2 regions of the Providencia sp. Me31A genome follow, and region 1 is predicted to be linked to the other one. Evidence: predicted binding sites of a transcription regulator. Region 1 holds the regulator's gene; the other holds the start of a gene.
What was found. Region 1 encodes PurR, which represses purine synthesis genes. Its sites were predicted from a motif close to CANGCAAACGTTTGCNTG; they were not measured.
Positions count from the first base shown of each region.

Region 2: a site for PurR is predicted at 3,873-3,890, ahead of ACLPIE_RS16245 (NCS2 family permease). Genes of this name have one in related genera too.

Region 1 covers NZ_JBKQGZ010000005.1:148,396-159,411, forward strand. Annotated here, with positions in the region: gene rnt (ribonuclease T) at 1-356, shown strand, start outside; gene ACLPIE_RS05810 (Grx4 family monothiol glutaredoxin) at 446-793, opposite strand; gene sodB (superoxide dismutase [Fe]) at 1,280-1,858, shown strand; gene purR (HTH-type transcriptional repressor PurR) at 2,450-3,475, shown strand; gene punR (DNA-binding transcriptional activator PunR) at 3,485-4,390, opposite strand; gene punC (purine nucleoside transporter PunC) at 4,513-5,739, shown strand; gene ACLPIE_RS05835 (helix-turn-helix transcriptional regulator) at 6,006-6,797, shown strand; gene ACLPIE_RS05840 (putative quinol monooxygenase) at 6,822-7,094, shown strand; gene ACLPIE_RS05845 (riboflavin synthase subunit alpha) at 7,287-7,952, opposite strand; gene ACLPIE_RS05850 (MATE family efflux transporter) at 8,229-9,602, shown strand; tRNA gene ACLPIE_RS05855 (tRNA-Val) at 9,758-9,834, shown strand; tRNA gene ACLPIE_RS05860 (tRNA-Val) at 9,867-9,943, shown strand; tRNA gene ACLPIE_RS05865 (tRNA-Val) at 9,979-10,055, shown strand; gene pykF (pyruvate kinase PykF) at 10,460-11,016, shown strand, end outside.
Region 2 covers NZ_JBKQGZ010000019.1:94,066-105,081, reverse strand. Annotated here, with positions in the region: gene hemN (oxygen-independent coproporphyrinogen III oxidase) at 26-1,399, opposite strand; gene yihI (Der GTPase-activating protein YihI) at 1,605-2,120, opposite strand; gene ACLPIE_RS16245 (NCS2 family permease) at 2,482-3,816, opposite strand; gene ACLPIE_RS16240 (amino acid ABC transporter permease) at 4,003-4,755, opposite strand; gene ACLPIE_RS16235 (amino acid ABC transporter permease) at 4,757-5,509, opposite strand; gene ACLPIE_RS16230 (ABC transporter substrate-binding protein) at 5,609-6,448, opposite strand; gene phoU (phosphate signaling complex protein PhoU) at 6,780-7,490, opposite strand; gene pstB (phosphate ABC transporter ATP-binding protein PstB) at 7,504-8,280, opposite strand; gene pstA (phosphate ABC transporter permease PstA) at 8,318-9,199, opposite strand; gene pstC (phosphate ABC transporter permease PstC) at 9,201-10,157, opposite strand; gene pstS (phosphate ABC transporter substrate-binding protein PstS) at 10,268-11,016, opposite strand, start outside.

The DNA.
Region 1 (11,016 bases):
ACGCAATATTTAAAGTTATCCGCAAGGGAATGAAAAATACAGATTGCAACCGCGCTATTATTGTCGCTCATAATGCTAACTTTGATCATAGCTTTGTAATGAATGCAGCGGAACGCGCTGGTTTAAAACGCAATCCATTCCATCCCTTTGCAACTTTCGATACAGCGGCACTAAGTGGCTTAGTTTTTGGTCAAACTATTTTAGCTAAAGCTTGTGTTTCCGCTGGAATTCCATTTGATGGCAAACAAGCCCACAGTGCACTGTATGACACCAACCGCACTGCATTGTTATTTTGTGAGATTGTCAATAAGTGGAAAAAACTTGGTGGTTGGCCAGTTGCTGAAGATACTGAGTAAATTGAAATGATAAAAAAACCGTTTTTGATGACAGTATAAATGACTTCCCATCAAACACGGTTTTTTATTTTATTCAGCCTACTGCTAAATTATTCAGCACTCGTTTCGTCTGCTGAGCGATATTTATCAGCGGTTTCTTTAATCAGCGATTGTAATTCACCACGCTGGAACATTTCCATGATGATATCACAGCCACCAACCAACTCGCCATCAACCCATAACTGAGGGAATGTTGGCCAATTTGCATATTTTGGCAATTCTGCTCGGATATCTGGGTTTTGCAAGATATCAACGTAAGCAAAACGTTCACCACAAGAAGACAGAGCTTGTACTGCTTGGGCAGAAAAACCACAGCTCGGAAGTTTTGGAGAGCCTTTCATGTATAATAGAATTGGATTTTCTTTGATTTGGCGCTCGATTCTTTCAATTGTCGTCATTTTTACTTCCTTAGAACAAAAGTGCTGATTTTGCAGTTAGCCCGTAAATAATACGAGTTACTGCAACTTAACAGAATATTTTTGACCAATATAATGTGAAACCTAATTGTTTCATACAATATGCCAGTTTTATAGGGGCATTACTATAGCACTCAAAGATTTAAAAAGGCATCTTTTCTATCTTCTGTTTACTTAAGTTAAAAAATAAGTTTTCTGCTATTTTTTTGCTACATATTGTCCAGCTAATTTCTAACATTATATATCTCTATGATTTTTAAACTGTAATTACTTTATTTTTCTGTTAACATACTAGTAACGTTATATTACCTTTACCCTTTATAGGGTTTATCGTGTTATCATTAATATATTAAATAACGTATCGCCTAAAAGGCGAAATCGTCATGATAAATTGACAATTAATTTTTCGCTCATTTTAAGAGCAAACACCCTAAATATATTGATATAAAAGCAATCAAGGAGTACGCAATGTCATTTGAACTACCTGCTTTACCGTATGCTAAAGATGCTTTAGAACCTTATATCTCTGCTGAAACCTTAGAATACCACTATGGTAAGCACCACAATACCTATGTTGTTAACTTAAACAACCTAATCAAAGGTACTAACTTTGAAGGTAAATCCTTAGAAGAAATCATCAAAAATTCCGAAGCTGGTGTTTTCAACAATGCTGCACAAGTCTGGAATCACACATTTTATTGGAACTGCTTAGCGCCGAATGCAGGTGGCGAGCCTACTGGTAAAGTGGCTGACGCCATTAACAAGGCATTCGGTTCTTTCGCAGAGTTTAAAGCGCAATTTACTGATGCTGCAACCAAGAACTTTGGTGCTGGCTGGACTTGGCTGGTAAAAAAAGTAGATGGCAGTTTAGCTATCGTTAATACTTCTAATGCTGCAACACCAATTTCTGGTGATGACAAGCCTGTGTTAACTGTTGATATTTGGGAACATGCTTACTATATCGACTATCGTAACGCTCGCCCTAAATACTTAGAAAACTTCTGGGCACTGGTTAACTGGAAATTTGTGGAAGAAAATTTAGCATAGTAATAAAAGCTAAATTCTAAACATCAGGGCGAGATTTACTCGCCCTCAGACTGCTGACAAACATATTATGTTTGGCAGCAAGTCATATAGGTTTTGAAAATCAACTAGGAAAATCAATTCATTGATTTTCGGCTGATAACACAAAGCGGGAAAAACCACGCTTTTATCCCGCTTTGTCAACAACCTCAGGGCGAGATTTACTCGCCCTTTTTAATTCGCTCTACTTGAGGTTGAAATAAAATTAGAAAATATGTGAACCAATAAAGATAATCATTGCTAATGAGCCCAGCGCAGCAAGTAATCCGTATTTAACATCTGTATCCATGAGTTCCTCTCATCCAATATAATTGAACTAACAAATAACCGCACAATAACTAGGGCTATTGAGTATACATATCCAAAAAAGTAAAACTAGTGCCTATATCACATGTTATAACATCAATTATTTCTTTCGTTTTTGCGCTAGATCAGACAAAATCGACAACAAATCGCTAAATTATTGCCAGCAAAGGCTCAATGCCTCAATATGCAGGTAATTTTTCACAAGAATTTTTATAGAGACCGATTATTGGTCAGGAGTTTTTTTTCCCCATGGCAACGATTAAAGATGTGGCGAAACGCGCTGGCGTTTCCACCACAACCGTATCCCATGTTATTAATAAAACGCGCTTCGTGGCTGATGATACTAAGGCTGCTGTTTGGGCTGCGATTAAAGAGCTCAATTATTCACCAAGTGCAGTTGCCCGTAGTCTAAAAGTTAATCACACAAAATCAATTGGTTTGTTGGCAACTTCCAGTGAAGCGCCTTATTTCGCTGAAGTAATAGAGTCTGTCGAGAATAGCTGTTATGAAAAAGGCTATACGCTGATCCTGTGCAATTCACATAATAATTTGGGCAAACAGAAAGCCTACTTGCAAATGCTTGCGCAAAAACGAGTCGATGGCTTACTTGTTATGTGCTCTGAATACCCTGATACCTTGATTAGCATGTTAGAAGACTACCGTAATATCCCTATGGTTGTTATGGATTGGGGGACATCTCAAGGTGACTTTACTGATAGCATTATCGATAATTCCTTTCATGGTGGGTATCTTGCTGGACGTTACTTGGTTGATCGTGGGCACCGAGATATTGGTGTCATCCCCGGTTCACTAGAGAGAAATACGGGGATTGGCCGCTTAACAGGTTTCCAAAAAGCGATGGAAGAAGCAAAAATAACCTTGAAAGATGAATGGATTGTCCAAGGAGATTTTGAGCCTGAATCAGGCTATAAGGCCATGATGCAGATTTTAAGCCATAAACAACGCCCTACTGCGGTATTTTGCGGCGGTGATATTATGGCTATGGGAGCAATTTGCGCCGCTGATGAAATGGGGTTGCGCGTCCCACAGGACATTTCAATTATTGGCTATGATAATGTGCGCAACGCTCGCTATTTTACCCCTGCGCTAACAACCATTCACCAACCAAAAGAACGTTTAGGCCAAATGGCATTTACCATGTTGCTCGATCGCATAGTGAACAAGCGCGAAGACGCTCAAACAATTGAAATTCACCCCCGCCTTGTTGAGCGCCGTTCCGTAGCTGATGGCCCGTTTATAGATTATCGTCGCTAACCACATGATTTAAGTCGAAAGCCACTCTGCGTTGAGTGTTTCACTATCCCCAAGGTAGTCTAACAACCAGCTCAACGCAGGTGAGGTGTTTTTTTCAACCCAAGTCAAACAACATGGGCTTGGTGGAAAAGGTTGGGCTAACTCTAACTCAACAAGTTTACCTTCTTCACATAATGGTGCAGCACGGTGTGTTGGTACCATCCCTACACATAACCCGTTGACTAAACACGCCAAACCATTTTCCCAATAAGGCACAACAAGTCGACGTTGATTATCCAGAGCCCATGTATCACGTTTCGGTAAATTACGAGAAGTATCCTCTAGGCATAAGCTAGGAAACTCACGCATTTGGTCATCCGCCAGTTTGCAGTCGATTTTTGCTAATGGATGTTCAGGGCTCGCCACACACATCCAAGACATAAACCCCATGTCTCGAAAACTATAACGCTCACCAATGGGTGATGCACGTGTTGCACCAATTGCAACATCCGCACGCCCATCTGCCAATGCATCCCAAACACCGTTAAATACCTCTGGATGGATATATAACTCGATATCAGGAAAATGCCGATAAAAATCAAGAATTAATTGTTCAGTTCTCTGGGGTTTTACAATGCAGTCAACTGCGATACTGAATTGCCCACGCCAACCGTTCGCGACTTGCTGGCATTGATGCCTTGTCTCTGTCATTTTTTTGATAACAGAACGACCTTCCTTAATAAAGATAGCGCCCGCTTCCGTCAAGGCAACATCACGGTGGCGACGTTCGAATAAAGGAACAGCAAGCCATTCCTCAACTTGTTTTACTGTATAACTAATCGCAGAGGGTACACGGTGCAACTCATTTGCAGCACCACTAAAGCTTCCCGTTCGAGCAACTGCATCAATCACTTCGAGTGCATGCGCAGACCACATAACATCTCCTTTCAAATATTTTGATAGCAAGATCCAAATATTACCGTTTCACAACACAAAAAAATAGCCTATACAATGGGGCTACCGTTAACATTTATTTAAATATCAGATAAGTAATTATTATGTCGAATACTGTGAAAAAAAATTCCCCTGGATTTATGGTTTACCTTGCAGGTTTAAGCATGCTGGGGTTTTTAGCCATTGACATGTACCTGCCCGCTTTCGGTGCAATGCAAAACTCATTGCATACATCAGAAGGTGCTATCAGTGCTTCTCTCAGTATCTTTTTAGCTGGTTTTGCATTTGCTCAGCTCTTATGGGGACCTTTATCAGATAAACTTGGTCGCAAACCCGTTCTGATTGTTGGACTGACTATTTTTATTTTAAGTAGCTTGGCTATTTATTGGGTTGAAACTGCAACACAACTATTAACCTTACGCTTTTTACAAGCCGTCGGTGTTTGCTCCGCGGCCGTATTATGGCAAGCCCTTGTTATCGACCGTTACGACGAAGCGAGTACACAGAAAGTTTTTGCCTCTATAATGCCATTGGTTGCGTTATCTCCTGCTTTAGCACCCCTGTTAGGTGCTTGGGTGCTGGAACACCAAACTTGGGAAGCGATTTTCCTGATTTTAATGGCTGTGGGGGTTTTGCTTTTATTACCTACACTTTTCTTGAAAAACGTTTCAGTTAAAACACTCACTGACGATAACCAACCTAAAGCTAAAGTTTCATTCGTTAAATTGCTCAGCTCGCCAGTATTTAGTGGTAATGTGCTTGTTTATGCCTCTTGCAGTGCTGGTTTTTTTGCTTGGCTTACAGGCTCACCGTTTATTTTACGTAATATGGGCTTTAACCCAGCAGATATTGGCCTAAGCTATATCCCACAAACTTTAGCCTTTATTATTGGTGGCTATGGTTGCCGCATTGTATTAGCTAAAGTACGCGCAAATACGTTGTTCCCGTTGTTACTCATTGGCTATGCAGTGAGTATGGCCATCCTATTCATCATGGCTATTTATACGACCCCATCATTAACCATGATTTTGATCCCATTTTGTTTTATGGCAGCGATGAACGGGGCTTCTTATCCTATCGCAGTTTCTAAGGCCTTAAATACCTTCCCAAGTGCGAGTGGTAAAGCAGCCGCACTACAAAATGCATTGCAGTTAGGGTTATGCTTCTTAGCTAGCTTACTTGTCTCAGCGCTCACCATTGATCCCCTACTAGCGACAACAGGAGTTATGGCTGTGACAATCATTCCAATGGCAATTGGTTATTTCATGCAACGTTGTACACGTAATAATAATGAAGAAACCTTAAAACACGCAGACTGCCAAGCTAATTAATCATAACCTAGTTCACTTTAAGCCATGTCGTTCCTCTGCGACATGGCTCCCCTTCATTTAAACACTCTGTAACATAACATCTGAAACATAAAGAAATCACGCATCAATAAACTAATTTAATGAATCACGCTTTATGGTGACTTATACTGTTTATTCATTTTATGTGTTTTACACTCTCTGAAACGAACCGTAATAAAAAAGGTTTTTATGTTTTTATCTACTAATATATAGATTTTATGTGTTTAATTTTGTTGTCGAAAAGCGTTATGATTACTTCATCACATAATGAGTGCTCAAGAATGATGTTAAAACAGTATTATCCGCCGGAGGAATTGAAATCCTTTGTTAGTTCTATTTTGATAATCAAAGAGTTTTCAGAGGTAATTAAAATTTTTCCTGGAACAGGTGCGGAGATATGGGTTTCGTTAGATGCATTTTGCATGTCATCTGAAAGTGGTTCGGCCACAAATCCATTTCAACTCATTATTCCTCGAATTAACACATTTACTGCTAGCCCCAATCACTCGAAAGTGATGGTGTTACGTATTCGTCATGATGCTCTGCGATTTATACTCCCCCAACGTACCCTTAATTATACCGATAAACCCATTGCTCTAAGTGATATCTGGCAAGAGCGTTGGTTTGAAGCATTAGCCGACTCCTCATTTAAAGAATTACTCGATTGCTTTAGTCAAACAAAAGCAAGCAAAAAAGCACACTTTACGGATGACATCTTAGAATTACTGTATCGTAACCCAACCAAGAAAATCACAGATATTGCCAAAGAAACAGGGTTACATGTGCGAGTTATTCAGAAAGAGTTTTTAAAAGAATACGGTATTACGCCAAAACGCTACCAGATCAATTGCCGTTTAGAGCATGTTTTAAAAAGTATGGTGTTAGAACAAGATACCTATCGTTGGTTTGAAACTGGCTATTATGATCAATCCCATTTCTATCGAGATTTTAAAAGATACTTTACTATGACCCCGTCGGCATTTTTAAAGTCAAATTATTCGTTTTTTTACAATACAAAAACTAAGTACCCATTAAGATAGTTCTCAATTTATAAGGAGAATGTAATGAGTATTGTTGTATATGCCCATATTACGACTGAAAAAACCGATGGGTATTTAACGAGAGGGATCGTTCGTGACTTAGCAAAACTAAGCCGCCGTGAGAAAGGATGCATTCAATATGATCTTATGGCTAAAGAGAATGGTTATATTGTTTTCGAAGAGTGGGAAAACACTCAAGCATTAGAGCTGCATAAAAATAGTCCACATTTCAGACGATTAGTTGAAGCAATTGAACTCGATAATGCCAGCTTATCTGTCAACTTTAGTGAAAAATAACTAATTTATCACCAAAAATGAAAATTAATTAAATATCTTGTATCACATTTATTAAATTTAACTTTATATTTCGTAGAACTCTATCAAACACTTTTAATATATTATTTGGTATCTGCCCGTCAATTAAGGCTATAGCATTATAAAATAATGACCATAGCCTTTTGAATATTATCCCCACCAAAAATTAACATTTTACTCTAACTGAGTTTGTGCACTCATCTCGTTTTTTTGTTGTAAAAATTTTTCTTGGTCTTTTTGATTAAGCACGCGTTCAACTGTATCAACAATAGCCTGTGTTTGAGGGTCTATCTCAATATTTACTTTATCCCCTAGACGTTTTTGACCCAGTGTGGTGCGGTCTAAGGTTTCTGGGATCAAATGTACGCAAAAGCGATTATTAATGACATCCCCAACCGTTAAGCTAATACCATCAATAGCGACAAAACCTTTATGCAGAATATATTTCATCAACGATTTATCATGGATAGATAACCAAACCTGATGATTATCTTCAGAGGTGAAGATTTTACTAATTTCAGCCGTTGTCATGATATGGCCAGAAACAACATGTCCCCCTATTTCATCGCCATATTTTGCAGCACGTTCAATATTGACAACATCGCCTTCTTTTAGTGCACCTAGATTGGTGAGACGTAAAGTTTCTTTGATTAAATCAAAACTCACTTTTTCACCATCGATTTTTGTCACAGTAAGGCAGCAACCATTGTGAGCAACAGAAGCGCCTGTTTCTAAGCCGACTAATAATTCAGGCGTAAATTTCATGACATGAGTACGAAAATTCGCCCTTTCAGTGATCTCTACAATTGGGGCTGTCGCTTGAACAATGCCTGTAAACATAATGATCCTCGGTCTATTGAATTAATCACCTCAGTTTACAGAAGAATTTTTAGAGGTCTATCTTATTTGAGTGGTTAGTAACAGACTAATTGACTAGATAAACTGAGTTATACTTAGCGTCAAAAATGCTCTTTTGTTATTTATCCGTTTATCTTTATTGGAATAGCCAAACAAAAGAGATAGAATAGCAGGTTTTTAGTAACATTTTATTTTTAAGTAAACCGTTTATTTTTCTCATTTTTTCCTCTTACTCGTTTTAATTATAAAGGTGTATGCGTGCAGAAATATATTACAGAAGCGCGTAGCTTGTTGGCACTCGGTATTCCTATTGTTCTTGCCCAGTTTTCACAAACAGCTATGGGGTTTGTTGACACAGTCATGGCAGGGAGTGTTAGTGAAATTGAGATGTCCGCAGTTGCAGTCGGGTTTTCAATCTGGCTGCCAGCTATTCTTTTTGGTCAAGGGCTATTAATGGCATTGACCCCTATCGTTGCACAAATGAATGGGTCCGGCCGTCGTAATTTAATTGGTGATCAGATCCAGCAAGGTCTATGGTTAGCACTATTTTTAGCGTTAGGTATTATGTGCCTGCTTTATAATAGCAAGTTAATCATTAATAACATGCCACACATTGATGAGGAGCTCGCTGGTAAATCCGTTCGTTTTTTACATGCCATTATGTGGGGCGCGCCTGGATACCTATTTTACCAAGTATACCGTAGTCAATGTGAGGGGCTGTCGAAAACCAAACCTGGAATGGTGATCGGTTTTCTTGGCCTAATGGTCAACATCCCTATTAACTATATTTTTATTTATGGGCACTTTGGTGCACCTGCATTAGGTGGTGTGGGTTGTGGTGTAGCAACCGCTTCTGTGTATTGGGCTATGTGCATGATGATGAGATGGTATGTGAAACGTGCTTCTGCGCAGCGTGATATTCGCCCTACACTCGCTTTCACATCACCAAATCCATTAATCCTAAAGCGCATTATCGTATTAGGCACTCCTATTGGATTAGCTTTGTTTTTTGAGGTTACCTTATTTGCTGTTGTTGCGTTATTAGTGGCACCATTAGGTGTAGTGGCTGTTGCAGGCCACCAAGTTGCGCTTAATTTCAGCTCAGTGATGTTTATGTTCCCACTTTCACTGGGGATCGCAGCAACAATTCGTGTAGGCTATAACTTAGGTCAAAAATCGCCTGATGCGGCAAGAATTTCTTCTTACACTGGTCTAGCTGTTGGCTTAATGGTCGCTTGTGTAACCGCAATTTTCACTGCAGTTTTCCGTGAGCCAATAGCCATGATGTATAACAAAAACCCAGAGGTGGTTGTACTAGCTACTAGCTTAATGTTATATGCTGCTATTTATCAGCTATCGGATTCTGTGCAAGTTATTGGTGCTGGTATTTTAAGAGGCTATAAAGATACCCGTTCTATTTTCTTTATAACCTTTACTGCATATTGGCTACTAGGTTTGCCTTCAGGTTATATCTTAGCCTTAACCGATATAGTGGCACCAGCAATGGGGCCGAAAGGTTTCTGGATTGGCTTTATCATTGGTTTAAGTGCCGCTGCAATTGGTATGGCGACTCGAATTATATGGATACACAAGCAATCTGATGACATTGTTCTGTTACGATCAACTCGCTAGCTGACTTTTTAGTCTTATTACTGTTAGGGAAGATGTATTTCTCATCAAATAGTTTTAAATACAAGCAAACTATCACGAAAATACATTTTCCCCTTGCCAGATGTCCATGATAACGTTAATATTCGTCCCCGTTGTCATCTAGATAATTTTTTAATGCGTCCGTAGCTCAGTTGGTTAGAGCACCACCTTGACATGGTGGGGGTCGGTAGTTCGAGTCTACTCGGACGCACCATTTCTAGAGAGCACAACAAGTTAATTTTTAGCGCGTCCGTAGCTCAGTTGGTTAGAGCACCACCTTGACATGGTGGGGGTCGGTAGTTCGAGTCTACTCGGACGCACCATTTCAAATTAACACAAAGCAGCGTTATTTCTCAGTGCGTCCGTAGCTCAGTTGGTTAGAGCACCACCTTGACATGGTGGGGGTCGGTAGTTCGAGTCTACTCGGACGCACCATTCTCTCTTTTATTAGTGTATTTCTAATATTTCTCTTGATTGTCAGGTAATCTTCCCTTATTTTGTTGCGCAACAAGTTACACAACCTGATTTTAGCCAAATATTTGATCTAAAATATCTCTTATTTTAATTTAATAAAATTTGATTTGTCTCACAGTTTTTTGTTGTCTATAATACTCACATTAGCTGAATGGTTTCAACAGAAATAAATCAGTATGTTAGCTTTAATTGAATTTGTCATCTACACTATAATAACAATCAGGATGTGACAGATTTAAAAGTAAAAATGAATTGAACACCAGACTGTCGCCTATTCGTAGAAATGAGTTGCGCAACAAGTGTAATCATGCGCACTAAAGTATCGGCGACAATACCGATTTCCTTTATAACTTAGATAGACTGCCATGAAAAAAACCAAAATTGTTTGTACTATCGGTCCAAAAACCGAATCAGAAGAAAAGCTGACTCAACTCCTTGATGCAGGCATGAATGTCATGCGTCTCAACTTCTCTCACGGTGACTATGAAGAACATGGTCAACGCATCAACAATCTTCGCTCTGTCTGTGCAAAAACTGGTAAACAAGCAGCTATCCTGCTGGACACTAAAGGCCCTGAAATCCGCACAATGAAATTAGAAGGCGGTAACGATGTTTCGCTCGTTGCAGGTCAAACCTTTACATTTACAACTGATACCTCTGTTATCGGTAATAAAGATAAAGTTGCTGTAACGTATGCAGGTTTAACAACAGACTTAAAAGTAGGCAATACTGTATTAGTTGATGATGGTCTGATTGGTATGAAAGTCATTAACATCACAGATACTGAAGTTGTTTGTGAAGTTTTGAATAATGGCGACCTTGGTGAGAAAAAAGGCGTTAACCTGCCAGGTGTTTCTATTGGCTTACCTGCACTCGCAGAGAAAGATAAAGAAGATTTAGTTTTCGGTTGCCAACAAGGTGT
Region 2 (11,016 bases), on a different contig from region 1:
GTGGCAGCACGAAATATGACGAACATCAGATGACGCGGGAAAACTGGCGCTGCCTCATCTGATTGCGCAAATACACATCAAAACACATACAAATATTACGAATAAGCAGACGCCCCTGTGGAGTTACTTTGATACCCGCTTCGCTCATTTCAACCAACCCATCTTCAGCCATCGGTTTCAATAACTCTAAATCTTCTTTAAAGTAAGATTTAAAATCTATTGGGTATAGCTCTTCAATTTGCGCGAAATTCAATTGGAAATTGCAAATCAACGTTTTAATAACATCACGGCGTAAGCAATCATCATCCGTCAACATTAACCCACGCCACAGAGCATGCCCCTGCTCTTCAACCTGTGCATAATAGGTTTTCAAGTCTTTCTGGTTTTGCGCGTAGTTATCCCCCAACATACTGATCGCAGAAACGCCTAACCCCAACAAATCACAATCACCTTGGGTGGTGTACCCTTGGAAGTTACGATGTAAAATCCCCTCACGCTGTGCGATGGCGAGCTCATCCTCTGGACGCGCAAAGTGATCCATACCAATAAACTGATAACCATCGCCAGTGAGAGTGGCAATAGTGTCCTGTAAAATATCTAATTTTTGCTCTGCACTCGGTAAATCTGCCTCTTTGATTTTACGTTGCGCCGCAAATAAATTAGGCAGGTGGGCATAGTTAAATACGCTGAGTCTGTCTGGTGATAACTCTGCCACTTTCTTAAGAGTAAATGCAAAACTTTCAGGAGTTTGTTTTGGTAAACCATAAATCAAATCAATACTCGTTGAGGTAAACCCCATTTCTTTGGCTCGTTTAATCAGGGCAAAAATAAACTCTTCGTCCTGCTCACGGTTAACCAGCACCTGAACTTCTTTATTAAAATCCTGTACTCCCATGCTTAAGCGGTTAAACCCTTCATGGCGCAAGTGGTCTATCATATTTAGTTCAATCTCACGCGGGTCGATTTCGATGGACATTTCCATCTCATCCGCAAAATGGAAATGCTTTTTCAATAAACCAACTAAATGGCTAATTTGGGCTTTATCAAGATAAGTGGGCGTCCCACCGCCCCAATGCATTTGGGTCACGATACGGCCTTTTAATAATGAGGCTCGTTGGATAATTTCTTTTTCGATAACTTGTAGATATTCATCCGCCTTATGCTTTTGGCGAGTCACTAATTTATTGCAGCCGCAGAAGTAACAAAGCTTATGGCAAAAAGGAATATGGACGTAGAGCGATAAAGGGCGCTCGGGATAACGTTGCGTTGCTTGAACAAACGCATTCTCATCATAATCTTGATTAAATTCCAAGGCGGTGGGATACGAGGTATAACGTGGCCCTGAATAATTGTATTTTTGAATGAGAGAAAGATCCCAAACAATATTTTGCTCTGACATAACATTCCTCAATTGACCCAAAGATCAAACCATAACAGCGGGTTGCACCTTATTTAATTGTTATTTGATGAGTGTGAAAGTTTCACAACTTACATAATATTATAAATATGTTAGCGAAAAGAGACTTGATGCAACATCAAAGAAAAGTGTGTTAGCAGAAAAATAGCTAAATCCCCCGCGAGCACGAGGGATCGTTTAAACGAAATTATTTACTTTTTAAGATGCGCATAATGTCATCAAGTTTTTCTTCGTCTTCTTCCTCTTCTTCTTCACTATATTCAATACCAAGAATATTCATCAGTTCATCGATACGATCTAAACACGTATCAACATACTGCTGTTCTTTTGCTGTGATGGTTTCACCATCTTCCAGACGCGCTAAAATGCTATCTAAGCGATCATCACTTTCCAGCATTTCCAGCTCTTTTTCTGGCGTCAGTTTTTCTTTAGCAACTGACTTTTCTTTCACCACTGGACGCGCAGCGGGTTTATTATCTTCGACAATTAATGGAATGGGTTTTTTACTACCAAGACGTGGGTCTGCAATAGTAGATTGCACACCTTTTGCTCCATTAGAAGCGGATTCTTGGTTACGGCTACCGGATTTATGACCACGATGTTTTCTCTCGCGCTTACGCTCACGTCCTTCCGCATTTAGCTCTTCTTTAGTTTTACGATACTTTTTCTTTGGCTTAGCAGCCGGTTTTTTTGGTGAATTCATGGTCTGATACCTTGATAAAGTCAGTTTCTGCTGCGAAATCTAGCAGGTTCCCATTAGGGGGGAAAGCACTAGTTTGCAAGTTCAGTGGATTTTTTATTTCACTGTGCCTTCGCAACAGTACTTTAATGATTATACCTTAAATAATTTGTGTTGCATGTAGAGGGATTCGAATAGAAGAAAGAGAAATGTCTAACTCATTAAATGAATTTAAAAAATTGCACCGCTATACAAAATATACTGAGTAATTCTAAATAGTTTGAGCTGTGGCAAGAGAAGCTAATCCCTAGACGCAGACAAAAGTATGTGACTAGGGTTAGCAAACGTAGCTAACACTGCTACAGTTCAAAATATGAAGCGCATTTTAAGCGTCGACAAGAACCATCTTCAGTAAAAACATCGCTGCGACTAAAATCACGCACAGCCCCAGATCACGCCAGCGCCCTGTACCAATTTTCATTGCACAATAAGCAATAAAGCCCAACGCAATACCTTCCGTAATCGAGAAACTAAATGGCATCATCACTGCCGTAATAAATGCAGGGACAGACTCCGTTAAATCATCCCACTTCACACGAGTCAAACTTGAGGTCATCAGAACGCCCACGTAAATTAATGCGCCCGCAGTCGCATAAGCCGGAACCATACCCGCTAGCGGTGAAATAAACATGGTCAATAAGAATAAAATACCGACAACAATCGCCGTTAAACCAGTGCGACCGCCAATAGAAACCCCTGAAGAGCTTTCAATATACGCGGTCACCGATGAAGTGCCCATTGCAGAGCCTGCAACTGAACTTAAGCTATCCACATACAAAGCTTGCTTCATACGCGGGAAAGTGCCGCGCTCATTGGTGATCCCTGCTTTATCGGTCACACCAATCATAGTGCCCGATGAGTCAAACAGGTTAACTAACATAAAGGCGAAAATCACCCCTGATAACGCGATATCTAAAGAGCCTTTAAAATCCACTTGGCCAACCACACTAGAGATGCTTGGCGGCATTGAAAACACACCCGCAAATTTCACATCACCCAATGCCAAACCAATCAATGTCGTAACAGCAATAGACACCAACACAGCAGCGTGGATATTACGAGCGGCAAGGATGGCGATAATAAAGAAACCCAGCGCCCCTAACCAAACGTTATGGTGAGTCAGGTTGCCAATTGAAACCAATGTATCTGGGTTAGCGACGATAATGCCTGAGTTTTTCAGTCCCATCATGGCAATAAATAAGCCGATACCGCTGGTGATACCAACACGTAGGCTAAGCGGAATATTGGCAATAATCCAATAGCGAACACGAAATAGGGTTAAAATGAATAATCCAACTGCCCCCCAAAAGACTGCCCCCATTGCGATTTGCCATGAATATCCCATCGCCCCGACGACCACAAAAGCAAAAAAGGCATTCAGCCCCATTGCAGGTGCTACCGCGATCGGTAAATTTGCCAATAACCCCATGAAGATACTGCCAATAGCGGCAATCAGGCAAGTGGTGACAAACACCGCCTTAATGTCCATTCCTGCAATAGAGAGAATTTGTGGGTTAACAAAGACGATATATACCATCGTCAGGAAGGTCGTGAAGCCTGCAACGACTTCTGTTCGTACCGTCGTACCATGTTCTTGTAATTTAAAAACACGCTGAAACAAGCCCTGCGGTTGCGCCGAGCTAGAAGATTGATTACTCATTAAATATCGCGCCCAAAAAAAGTTTTTTTCGCCCTATACTACAATTAAAAATCGCAAAAGAAAACGATTGCGTGAAACTCTAAAAGCAAAAATATCCTAACTAACTGATACACCAAGATGAAATAATAAAAATAATTCAAAATAGAGGGATGAGAAAATGGTGGCGATTTCACCACCATTTTCAATTTAGGAAAGCGCTAGCAGTTTTTGTCGACGCCAAAACAATAAACGATATTTCGCAGCCTGTTTCTTGGGTTCACGTTGCGCACCGAGTTTTTTCGCCAGTACGTTCGCAATAATTTCTACCGCAAAACACATTACAAAATAGATAAACGCGACAAATAAAAACACCTCTAGGGGATAGACCATCTCGCGGTTATTCACTTGTGTGGCTAAGAATGATAATTCCGCCACCCCAACGATATAAGCCAAAGAGGTATCTTTAATTAGAGCCACCCACTGGTTAATAAACGATGGGACCATCATGCGCAAGGCTTGCGGTAACACAATATTCCACAGTACCTGCCAGCGGCTAAAACCTAAAGACATTCCCGCCTGCCATTGCCCCTGACCAATCGCTAAAATACCTGCCTTGACCGCATGCGCTAAATACGCCGAGGTGATCAAGGCTAACGCACAGACGACAGTGGCGATCCCGGGGATCTCTGTACCAAGTAAAATTGGCAACAGAAAGTAAGTCCAAAAAATCAACATAATGACCGGAATTGCACGGAAAAAGCCTAAAACTGCGGCAAACAGGTTAACCCAGAAGCCTCGCAACATCGCTAAAGCTATTCCACCCAATGTCCCAAGCACAATAGAGGCCGCACCTGCAAGTAAGCTGATCACCAGCGTCAAAGCCGCCCCTTCTAAGGGACCATCAGGGAAAGTACCAAACAGTAAATATTGCCAATTTTGCTCAATCACCGAAAAATCCATGTTACACCCCCTGAGCTAAATTACGCTGTTGTCGCCATTGTCCCCACCCTTCCATGACGGCAATAATGGCAATATACAAAACAGTTGCCACACCAAATGCAGTAAAGGTTTGCAAGGATTGGCTATCCACTTGGCGTGATACATAAGACAATTCAGCGACACCAATCGCCATCGTCAGCGACGAGTTTTTCACGACATTCATATACTGGCCAAGTAATGGCGGCATCGCGATTTTAACGGCTTGCGGTAATACCACTAATTTCATGGCCTGCCATGAGGTTAGCCCCAATGCGAAAGCGGCATATTTTTGGCCTTGGCGTACCCCGCGGATCCCCGCACGAATTTCTTCCGCAATAAATGGCACTGTGTATAACGTTAAACCAATAAAGCCTGCCAAGAATTCAAAAGAAGGCCAACCGATAATGACCCCAACGAATTGAATTTCATGAGGTGTATTTAGCCATTCCATGACAGATGATGGCAAAATTTCACCCGAGGCAAAATACCAGAAGAATAACTGCACCAACAAAGGTGTGTTTCTGAAGATAGAAATATAGATATTTACACCCCAACGAAGCGGTGCAATCTGACTATCCTTTGCTGATGCAACTAAAAAACCTAAGAAGGTGGCGGCAATAATGGTGCAGACCGAAATCCAAACGGTGATCAAAAAACCATAACCGAACCATTCTAAGTATTGTGGTGCTAAAAGATGCGCAGACCAAAAATCACCACTAAAAAATTTCTCAAACATAGCCACTACCTATTTTTTAACACCACATGGCTTGGTCTTATAACCAAGAACCCCGCACAGTGCGGGGTAATATGAACAACACAAACTAGCCTTTCTAAATTAAGACTGTGGTTGTTGTTCGCTCAGCGGCGCAAATTTGAAATCGCCACGAGGTTGAGCTGCTTTAGTTTCAGGACCAAACCAACGGTTATAAATCACCTCGGCTTTACCGTCTTTTTCCAGTTTCAATAGTGTTTCGTTGACGTTTTCAACCAAGCGAGTTTCACCTTTGCTTGCTGCTAGTGCTTGGTATTCTTTAGTTAAGCTAAAAGGTGAAATTTCAAAGTCTGCTTTAACTTTCTCAGGTAAGTTACCTAATAAGCCCACTAATTTTGCATCATCCTGAGTAATAGCTTGTACGTTACCATTACGCAGTGCTGCAAAGGCCTGTGGTGTATCATCGTAAGAAATTACTTTCGTATCAGGGAAGCGCTCACGCAGCGTCACTTCTTGTACTGTGCCTTTATCTGCACCGATACGTAGTGGTTTAATATCGTCTGGGGTTTTTAACACGCCTTTACGCGCAATAAATTTCTGCCCGGTAGCAAAATCAGGGATAGAAAAATCGACTTGTTTTGCGCGCTCATCAGTAATGGTGAAGTTAGCACCTATCAGGTCAACTTTACCTGATGTTAACAGAGGGATACGATTCGCTGGGTTAGTAGGACGCAGCTCCAATTTCACGCCTAATCCATCCGCAATTTCTTGCGCGATATCGACATCATAACCCGCTAATTTTTTAGTTTGTGGGTCAATGAAGCCAAATGGAGGGTTACTATCAAAAACAGAAATACGGATCACACCCGCTTGTTTGATATCATCTAATTTATCTGCGCTAGCGACATTCGCTGTCAGCGCCAAACCTGTAAGTAAAACAGTCGTTAGAATACGAGCTTTCATTGAACACCCCTGATGGTAAATTTGTGTAAACCGACCATCACACGCTATCAACTATTTATTAGCACTTGAAATAATATTAAATAATATATTTATAACTAAATGGAATAATGAATCTAATAAAAAAGGGGCAAACTTTATACAAAGGCCCCTGAACATGGTTAAACCATCAATAGACTCTTACTGAGCAAGAAGAAAGTCGATAGAAGAACCTAAAAGCTCTTGAATATATTGATCTAATGCACCAATGCTATAAATGGTTCGTGTTGTGGCTAGGCGGCAAGCGAGTAGCCGAGTACAGCCAAAACCGCCACAGCACGAAATATGACGAGTATTATTTGGTTAACATCTTCTCAAGATTATCCCCACCAATATGACGAAAATCTTGGCCTTTCACATAATAGAAAATAAATTCACAAATGTTTTGGCAACGATCACCGATACGTTCAATTGAACGCGCACAGAATAGTGCAGTTAACACGCTAGGGATCGTACGAGGGTCTTCCATCATGTAAGTCATCAATTGACGCACAATGCCTTCATACTCTTGGTCAACTTTTTCATCTTCACGATAAATGCGAATAGCTTCTTCAAGATCCATTCGCGCAAAAGCATCTAACACATCATGCAGCATTTGAACGGTATGGCGACCTAACGATTCAAGGCTAACCAGTAATGGCTGGTGCTGATGGGAGAATTTCTCCAGCGCAGTTTGGCAAATCTTATCTGCGACATCACCAATTCTTTCAAGCTCCGCAATGGTTTTTGAAATAGCCATAATCAGGCGCAAATCACTCGCTGTTGGCTGGCGCTTAGCGATGATTTTCACACATTCCTCATCAATGGCCACTTCCATCATGTTGACTTTATCGTCATTTTCAATGACTTCACGTGCTAGGGCTTCATCCTGATTATGCATTGCCGTGATGGCTTTGGTGAGCTGTTCTTCCACCAGCCCTCCCATTGTCATCAATTCAGTATGGATATGTTCCAGTTCTGCATTGAACTGCCCCGATATATGTTTGTTGTGATTCAGCGTATCCATCGTCGGCTCCATATCAACCGTAGCGGCCAGTAATATAATCTTCAGTTTGTTTCTTTTCTGGAGTGGTGAACATTTTATCGGTGTGATTAAATTCAACCAACTCGCCTAAATACATAAATGCCGTGTAATCAGAACAACGTGCTGCTTGTTGCATATTGTGGGTAACAATCACCACGGTGTATTCTGATTTTAATTCACTGATCAGCTCCTCGATGCGCCCGGTAGAAATTGGGTCAAGCGCTGAACAGGGTTCATCCAATAACAAAACTTCGGGACGAATCGCAATACCACGCGCAATACATAAACGCTGCTGCTGCCCACCCGATAAGCTGTAACCACTTTGATGCAACTTATCTTTAGTTTCATTCCATAATGCCGCTTTTGTCAGCGCCCATTGCACACGTTCATCCATTTCGACACGCGATAACTTTTCAAATAAGCGCACACCGAATGCAATATTATCGTAGATTGACATCGGAAAGGGGGTTGGTTTTTGGAACACCATACCCACTTTGGCACGTAACAACGCAATATCTTGTTTATCGGTCAGAATATTTTGACCATCTAATAAAATTTCGCCTTCTGCGCGTTGCTCACCGTACAGTTCATACATTTTATTAAAGGTACGCAATAGCGTGGATTTACCGCAACCAGACGGGCCGATAAACGCGGTCACTTTGTTTTTTTCAATGTCTAAAGAGATATTTTTCAGCGCGTGAAACTTGTTATAGTAAAAATTGAGGTCACGAACTTTAATTTTACAGTTTGCAATTTCGTTTGCATTAATCATGGTTACTTCTCTCTATAAATCTTTAATTATCCGGTGCTTAGTGTTTTTTCTGTGCAAACACAACGCGCGCAATGATATTAATGAGCAGAACACACAAGGTGATTAATAGCACCCCAGCCCACGCCAGATCTTGCCATTCAGAGAATGGACTCATTGCAAATTTGAAGATAGTCACAGGTAAGTTAGCAATTGGCTCACTCATGTCTGTACTCCAGAACTGATTAGACAGTGAAGTAAATAGGAGTGGTGCGGTTTCCCCCGCAATACGCGCAATGGCCAGCAAGATCCCTGTAATAATCCCGGATACAGATGCTTTTAGCGTAATCGATAAAATCATTTTCCATTTTGGTGTACCCAGTGCATAAGCCGCTTCACGCAAGCTATCTGGAACCAATTTCAACATGTTTTCAGTCGTACGAATAACAATAGGAATTTGCAGCAATGCCAGTGCGATTACCCCAGCCCAACCCGAGAAATGCTGCATTTGTGCAACCACGATGGTGTACACAAACAGACCAACAACAATTGATGGAGCTGATAATAAAATATCATTAATAAAGCGGGTCACTGAGGCTAACCAAGATTTACGACCATACTCCGCTAAATAAATTCCCGCTAAAATCCCTAAAGGCGTTCCAATAACGGTTGCCCATAAAATTAGCAAACCACTCCCTACGATGGCATTAGCTAAGCCACCACCTTCTGTATTTGGGGGGGGCGTCATTTCAGTAAACAGGTTGAGGGACATACCATCAATCCCTTTCGTCACTGTCGAGAATAAAATCCACACTAGCCAAAACAGGCCAAAAGCCATCGTTAGCATTGACACAAATAGTGCCATTCTATTCACTTGGCGGCGCCATGCCTGACGACGGGCTCGTTCTTTTTCGTTAACGATAATAGGTTGAGATGTCGACATATTAACGGCCCTCGTTCTTCGCTAAACGCATTACCATCAGCTTGGATATCGCCAGCACAATGAATGTGATAACAAACAGGATAAGACCTAACTCCATTAAGGCTGAAGTATGTAAACCGCTTTCTGCTTCCGCAAACTCATTTGCCAGCGCAGATGTAATACTATTTCCGGGCATGAACAAGGAAAAACTGTCGAGCTGGTAAGTATTACCAATTACGAAAGTCACCGCCATCGTTTCACCTAATGCACGGCCTAAACCAAGCATCACCCCACCAATTACCCCATTACGGGTGTAGGGTAGTACGATATTCCAAATCACTTCCCATGTGGTGCAGCCAATACCGTAGGCTGACTCTTTCATCATTACAGGCGTTTGTTCAAATACATCACGCATTACAGAAGCAATGTAAGGAATGATCATAATTGCGAGGATAATCCCCGCGGCTAAAATACCTATCCCGAAAGCAGGGCCGGAAAATAGCTCGCCCACAATGGGAATACTCGACATCACATTACCGACAGGTTCTTGGAAGTATTCCGCAAACAGAGGAGCGAAAACAAATAACCCCCACATGCCGTAAACAATACTTGGAATTGCCGCAAGTAACTCAATAGCAATACCGAGTGGACGTTTTAGCCAATTAGGTGCCAGCTCAGTTAAAAATAATGCAATCCCAAAACTCACGGGGACGGCAATAATCAAAGCAATCAATGAGGTTACGATAGTGCCATAAATTGGCACAAGCGCCCCAAACTGCTCAGCGGGAGCATCCCACTCTTTAGTCCATAAAAACGAAAACCCAAACTTCTGCATACTTGGCCAAGATGCAAAAATAAGGGAAATAATGATGCCACCTAGCATTAACAAAGTGATTAGCGCGGCAATTTTTACCAGTGCACCAAAAATCACATCACCTGATTTGCTGGGAGCTTTAAATGCCGTTGTTTTTTCGGCCATGCGCTTTGTTCTCATTCCATTCCTACTTTTACAGTAGGATTGCGTTACTACGATAAGCGGGTAAACGCTGTTCCTCAGCGCTTACCCGCCATTTCCAACCCGAGGCACACTTAGAACAGTGCTTTACCTTGGCTATCTTTAACTTCTGTTTTCCATGCCGCACGAACTGCTGTCACAACTTCTTCAGGTAAAATAGCGTAATCTAATGCTTCCGCTTGTTTACCCCCCTTGTCATAAGCCCAGTTGAAGAAGTCGAGAACGGCTTTACCTTTCTCTGCATTAGCTTGTTGTTTGTGTACTAATATGAAAGTGGTTGACGTAATTGGCCATGCATTAGCACCATCACGATTTGTCAGGTCTTGAGCGAATGAATGAGACCAGTCCACTTTTTTCGCTGCCGCGCTAAAGCTTTCGCCTGTCGGAGACACGGCTTCGCCGTCCGCAGAGATAAGTTTAGTATACGCAAGATTATTTTGTTTTGCGTAAGCGTATTCCACATAGCCAATTGAACCTGGCAGACGTTGAACGAAAGCCGCAACACCGTCATTACCTTTGCCGCCTACGCTATTTTTCGGCCAGTTAACCGTTGAACCTGCACCAATATCTGATTTCCAACTTGCACTGACTTTTGCTAAGTAGCTAGTAAAGACAAATGTTGTACCTGAACCGTCAGAGCGTCTTACAACTGCAATAGCTTGGTCTGGAAGGTTAACATTCGGATTTAATTTAACAATTGCTGGGTCATTCCATCTGGTAATTTTACCTAAATAGATATCACCCAATGTGTTGCCATCTAACGTCAATTGGCCAGATTCGATACCTTTTACATTTACTGCCAGTACGACACCACCGATGACGG